Chloroflexus aurantiacus J-10-fl: one gene and its partner. Each later gene encodes a partner of the first gene's protein in a complex. Links are inferred from orthologs where the notes say so. Each region holds a gene or a part of one and is shown in the gene's direction. Other genes may lie near its edges.

Evidence for each region.
Region 2: the proteins of dhaK (region 1) and CAUR_RS16155 are in contact, whole or in part, in a solved structure (PDB 4LRX), measured with the Escherichia coli proteins. The link is inferred for Chloroflexus aurantiacus J-10-fl from one-to-one orthologs.

Annotation. Positions count from the first base shown.
Region 1 is NC_010175.1:4,416,516-4,419,702, reverse strand. What follows is about bases 325-3,187. They hold dhaK (dihydroxyacetone kinase subunit DhaK), read left to right. Parts: upstream 325-1,188; coding sequence 1,189-2,187; downstream 2,188-3,187. Other genes in these bases: glpK (glycerol kinase GlpK), read left to right, coding at 2,943-3,187; dhaL (dihydroxyacetone kinase subunit DhaL), read left to right, coding at 2,250-2,894; CAUR_RS17295 (MIP/aquaporin family protein), read left to right, coding at 399-1,133. UniProt on the Escherichia coli protein: Dihydroxyacetone binding subunit of the dihydroxyacetone kinase, which is responsible for the phosphoenolpyruvate (PEP)-dependent phosphorylation of dihydroxyacetone via a phosphoryl group transfer from DhaL-ATP.
Region 2 is NC_010175.1:4,122,626-4,125,844, forward strand. What follows is about bases 151-3,045. They hold CAUR_RS16155 (sigma-54-dependent Fis family transcriptional regulator), read left to right. Parts: upstream 151-606; coding sequence 607-2,484; downstream 2,485-3,045. Other genes in these bases: CAUR_RS16150 (SH3 domain-containing protein), read right to left, coding at 151-264; CAUR_RS16160 (glycoside hydrolase 5 family protein), read left to right, coding at 2,580-3,045. In the rest of the region: more of CAUR_RS16150, read right to left, coding at 1-150; more of CAUR_RS16160, read left to right, coding at 3,046-3,219. UniProt on the Escherichia coli protein: Positively regulates the dhaKLM operon from a sigma-70 promoter. Represses its own expression.

The DNA of each region.
Region 1 (3,187 bases):
CCCTCAGCGCAATTTGTTACGATAATTGCGCAGCAACTCAATGAAGAGGGGCAACTTCCCAACAACGAATTAATGCCCCACCAAACGGACACATCAATATCTTATACGCCCAACAAATGGGACAGGCCATTGTTTGCGCATTGCACGGTGCAATGCATCGTGTTACCGCATAGTTCGGTGAGAAAGGAGGTGCGCAGGGCGGGTCGCCGGGTGCTGCGATGTAGACGGCGCGCACGCCCAGTTCAGATGCGCCGGCACGCCACGCAGCGCGTGCATCGCAACGTGCTATGTTGCGGGTAAGAATCGGCGCGCATCACGTTCTCTGTTTGAACGCTGGATCAAGGGTGATTCGTAGGAACTGGTTCCGCCTGTTTTGTGTTGCAAGGAGGAGACCCTCTATGCCTGCGTCCTTTCTGGGCGAAGTTTTCGGCACAATGGTGCTGATCCTGTTTGGCAATGGTGTTGTTGCCAACGTTCTGCTGACGCAATCGAAGGGGAATGGTGGTGGCTGGATCGTGATTACCACGGGCTGGGCCTTTGCCGTGATGAGTGGTGTGTTTACCGCAGCCGCGTTGGGTAGCCCAGGAGCCGATCTCAATCCGGCAGTCACGATTGCCGTGATGATCCGCGGTGGCTACGATGTTGGTACTGCGGTGATGCACATTATTGCCCAGTTCATCGGTGCCTTCATTGGGGCAACCCTGGTCTGGCTGACCTACCTCTCGCACTGGGAAGTTACCAAAGACCCCGGTCTGAAGCTGGCCTGTTTCAGCACCGGCCCGGCAATCAACAATCCGGTCAACAACATCATCACCGAAGTGATTGGCACCTTCGCTCTGGTCTTTATCATCTTCGCCATCTTCAGCGGCGATGGCGCTACGGGTGGTAGCCCGGCCAGTGGTCTCGGCCCGTACCTGGTTGCGGCACTGGTGTGGGGCATTGGTCTCTCACTCGGTGGACCAACCGGCTACGCAATTAACCCGGCCCGCGATCTTGGCCCGCGCATTGCCCACTTTGTGTTGCCTATCGCCGGCAAGGGCGACAGCAACTGGGGTTACTCGTGGGTACCGGTTGTTGGTCCAATCATTGGCGGTTCCATTGCAGCTCTATTGGCGAATGCGTTAGGTATGTGATGTGCTACGCATCGTTGCGAACGGTTAGCAGTCATCGCTTCAAGGGAGGAAGCCTGTGAAGAAGTTGATCAACGCACCGGAGAATGTCGTAAAAGAGGCATTAGCCGGAATGGCAATTGCCCATGCCGACCTGATTCAGGTTCACTACGATCCTGATTACATCGTGCGCGTCGGCGCACCACACAACAAGGTCGGTGTCATCTCCGGTGGCGGCTCAGGCCACGAACCGATGCACGGTGGTTTTGTCGGCTACGGTATGCTCGATGCTGCCTGTCCCGGTGCCGTCTTTACCTCGCCGGTGCCGGATCAGATGCTGGCGGCAACCAAGGCGGTGAACGGCGGGAAGGGTGTTTTGCACATCGTCAAAAACTACACCGGTGACGTGATGAACTTCGAGATGGCGGCTGAACTGGCCGCTGCCGAGGGCATTGAAGTTGCCAGTGTGGTGACAAACGATGACGTGGCGGTCGAAAACAGCACCTGGACGGCAGGTCGTCGTGGCGTGGGTGTGACTGTTCTGCTCGAGAAGATCGTTGGGGCTGCGGCTGAGGCCGGTGCCGATCTGGCGACCTGTAAGGCAATTGCCGAGCGAGTCAATGCCAGTGGCCGCAGCATGGGGATGGCGCTAACACCCTGTACCGTACCCCAGGCCGGGAAGCCGGGTTTCGAGCTGGCCGATGATGAGATGGAAGTTGGTATCGGCATTCACGGCGAACCAGGCCGGCGCCGCGAGAAGTTGGCTCCAGCACGGGATATTGCTGAGATGCTGGCTGGCCCGATCCTGGAAGACCTGCCCTTCAAGAGCGGTGATGCGGTGCTGGCGTTTGTCAACGGTATGGGTGGCACACCGCTGATTGAGCTGTACGTGATGTACAATGAATTGGCACGTATCCTGAAGGATCGCAATATTACGATTGCTCGTTCACTGGTGGGAAGCTATATCACATCGCTTGAGATGGCCGGTGTCAGCTTTACGCTTCTCCGCCTGGACGATGAGATGATCAAACTTTGGGATGCACCGGTGCATACACCGGCGTTACGTTGGGGCATGTAAGGGCAATTAGCGGTATTGTGGCGGGGTGATTACCCCGCCACCAGATTGGACAAAGAGGGGCCATGCAGATCACCGCCGATCATGTCACAAGTTTTCTCCAGTTGGTTGCCGAACGGGTCAAAGAGCAGCGCGAATATCTGACCAGGCTCGATGCCGCAATCGGTGATGCGGATCACGGTGTCAACCTGGATCGTGGCTTCAGTACGGTGATGAGTAAGCTGCCAACCGCGAACGACCGTAGCATCAGCGGTTTGCTGAAACTGACCGGGATGACGCTGATCTCTACGGTTGGTGGTGCCAGCGGGCCGTTGTACGGCACAGCATTTCTGCGGGCCAGCACGGCGATTGGTGATCGCACAACCATCGGCGCAGAAGAATTGATCGCCGCACTGAGCGCTGCCCTGGAAGGTATTCAGACCCGTGGCAAAGCGACTCGTGGCGAAAAGACGATGATCGATGCGATCGCGCCTGCAATTGATACGTTGAAAGAACAGTATGCAGCAAGCGGTGATCTGCTGGCAGCAATGCGCGCCGCAGTTGCCGCCTGCGAGCAGGGCATGATCGCAACCGAACCGATGCTGGCAACTAAAGGCCGCGCATCCTATCTTGGTGAACGTTCGATTGGTCATCGCGATCCCGGTGCAGCATCTGCTTATCTGATGGCGCAGGCGCTGCTTGAGGTAGTCGAACAGGCTGCCAAAGGGTGATGTCGTTCCAACCGGATCGTGTGAGCGTAGACAAAGGAGTCTTCAATTATGGCAAAGTACGCCGCTGCTATCGACCAGGGCACAACCAGTACCCGCTGTATGATCTTCGACCATAGCGGGAATGTCATTTGCTACGATCAGAAAGAACACGAGCAGATTTATCCCCGCCCCGGCTGGGTAGAACACAGCCCTGATGAGATTTGGGAGCGTACCCAAAGTGTGATTCGTGGGGCACTAAGCAAAGGCGGCCTGAGCGCAAGCGATATTGTCGCCGTCGGCATTACCAATCAGCG
Region 2 (3,219 bases), 290 kb from region 1 along the record:
ACACAGCAATACCGGGATCAGCACAAAGAGGATTTTGGCTGCCAGGGAGAGATTACGCAGTCGATCTTGCCAGCTTTGTGGTTCTTCCAGCGGTACCGCCGTGTAATCAATCGGCGTTGCCGGAGGAAGTTCCAGTTCAGGTGCCGATTGCTGAGCAGAACGACGGCGACGAATCAGGATGACGACCAGCAGAATAACGATAAGTCCAAGAATGATAAGCCCGATGGCTAGTGGTGTTGGCATCTGATTGAGCGTTGTTTGCATGCGTAACCTCGAATACAATCGCTTCGAATGCCTATAATATGCGAATCCGGCAGTATCTGCAACTCGTACTAGCAGAAATAGTAGAATTTATCACAAGATCAGCACTTTCCGGCATTGGGGCAGCGTTTTATTTCGCCGGCTCGCCAAATCGTCGGTCTGTCAGACGTATCTTGCCCAAAACGATACCGGGGATCGCTCCCAGGGCAGGGCGACGCTGTGCACGCGAGAAGGTACAGTCATTCATTGTATTGTTGCTGCGTGAGCGATAGCACGCCGTCGTGGATGATGTACAGGCAAAAATGGCTATAATATTGATAGCCGAATAGTAGCACGAGGTTATCCATGGCGACACCATCCATCCCACCGATTCAGCGTTCGTGGGCACGTTGTCAGGCACGTGGGCTAGACCCGACGTGTGCACCGCAAACCGGGATGATTAATCTGAGTGGGTGGAGCCATCTGCAAGCCCTGGTTCGTTCGTCAATAGAAGATTTGTATCAACTTAGTGACCATCCCGGTTTTGTGGTGGTCATTTGTGATGATCAGGGAACGATCATCGATATGGCCGGGGATAGCGCCATTATGGCGCAGGCGCAGCAGTATGGGATTGGATATGGGATCACGCTGGCCGAGGAGTATGCCGGTACTAATGCAGTTGATCTGGCTTTGCGCGAAGCTCTGCCCTGTCAGACCGCCGGTGATGACCACTACTGTCAGTGGTTACAATCGTTTGCGCTGGCTGCGGCACCGATTTTTAGCCCTGATGGTCGGGCATTAGGTGCGCTAGCCATCCTCAGCCTGGCCGAAGAGCGGCATCCGTATGCGCTTGGAATGGTTATCGCGGCAGCGCAGGCATTTCATAGTCAATTACGTGCTGAACGGTTACTGAACGAAGCGAACGATCAGCTTACCGAACTCTACGCGACGCTTGATACGATCAACGAAGGGTTGATCTTTGTTGGCCCTAACGGGGAAATCCGGCGCTTGAGTCGGCGTGTCGCCAGCATTCTGGGTATCAATGTCCGCTCGGCTGCCGGGCGCCCGCTGACCAGTGTGATTTCACCGCCACCTGCAATTGCCGCTGCGCTCCAGCAACTCAGTACGCTCGAAGAGCAAGAGGTGATCTGGCAAACACCGACCGGAGCACAGGCGGTTATCTGTGGGGTGCGCCCGGTGTGGGATCGCAGCCGTCGCTACCTGGGCAGTGTGATCACGCTGCGACCAACTGAAAGTGTGCGTCAACTCGTCCAACAAGTGGTCGGGGCACGGGCGGCATTTACGTTTCGTGATATTGTTGGTCAGAGTGAGAGTATGCGGCAGGCAATGCGCCAGGCGCGGCTGGCGGCTGCCGGTCGGGGGGCAATTTTGTTGCGAGGTGAAGCCGGTGTCGGCAAGGAGATTTTTGCCCAGGCGATCCACAATGCCAGTAGTCGCGCCGGCGGCCCGTTCATTCGCGTCTCGTGTGCGGCAATTCCTCGCCAGTTGATTGATAGCGAGTTATTTGGGGTGGAGGGGACGGATCGTCAGCCTGGACGCCCTGGGAAGCTGGAGCTGGCCCATGGAGGCGTATTGTATCTCGAAGCTATCGATGCCCTCTCGTTCGATCAACAGACCAGTCTGCTGCGGGTGATAGAGATGGGACGGGTGATCCGTACCGGTGGAGCGCGCCCGATACCGGTTGATGTGCGGGTGATTACCACCGGTCATGGTCTTGAGCAACTGGTGGAAGAGGGTCGTTTTCGCGCCGATCTGTACGCCCGCCTGAGTGCGTTTGTGGTTGATATTCCACCGCTGCGGCAGCGTGGCGACGATATTATCCTGCTGGCTAATCATATGATCCGGCGGTTGAGTGAACAGTTCGGGCGACAAGTGGCGCTCGATCCAGATGCGTTAGCTGCGTTGCGGACGTATCCGTGGCCGGGGAATGTCCGTGAACTGGAAGTGGTGCTGGAGCAGATGGTACAGACGAACGCCAAGAGTGTGCTCACGGTGTCGGATTTGCCCCCGGCCATTGCTCGCCACACCACACCGTTACTCATCTCTGACAGCCCACGTCTGGCCGAAACCCAGGAGTTGAGTGAACGAGACGCCATCTTACGGGCCGGGCGGGCAGCGGGCGGGCGGTTAGGCCGGGCAGCCGCGTTGTTGGGGATCAGTCGGGCCACCCTCTGGCGTAAGATGACCCGTTATCGAATTTCGCGTGAGGATATGGTACCGTAGTCCGACGGGTGGTTGTGTTCGAGTTGTGCGCAACTGGTATGATGTAACAGGACTACCGTCTGGCAGCATCCCAAACGTTATTGTTGAGACCCTTTATGCGACAATTGACCGGCCCCTGTCGTCTGGTATTGCTGTGCCTGGTTGCCGGGTTGTTGTGTGCTGACGCGCTCATCCCGCATGATCGGGTTACACAACCATTTGCAATCCGCGCCCTGGCGGAGTCGCGTGCAGTTGGGATCAACAGCCATCTCACTACCCGTTACCCCGATTCGGCTACAATGCCAATTCCGGCGGCGATCCTGGCTGATCTCGGTGTGCAATGGGTGCGCGAAGATTTACACTGGCACCGGATTCAGCCCGATCCCGCCACCTGGGATTGGACATTCAGCGATGCCGCACTCTCGGCATTGCACCGGCAGCGCTTGCAGGTACTGGCTGTGTTGGGGCCGGCAGTCGGATGGGCCACGCCCGATCCTACCGATCATCCCAACCATATCTCGTTTGCTGCCCCAGACGAGGCCGCATTTGTGGCGTATGTGGCAGCGGTTGTGCAACGTTACCGGCACGTCGTGAAACACTGGCAGGTCTGGAATGAGCCGGATCAGGCGTTATTTTGGCGACCGGCTCCCGATCCTGAGCAGTATACGCGCCTGTTGACCGCAACAGCACGGACGATCCGGGCAATTGATCCAACGGCGACGATTGTGCTGGGAGGGATTAATCCGTTTGAGACCA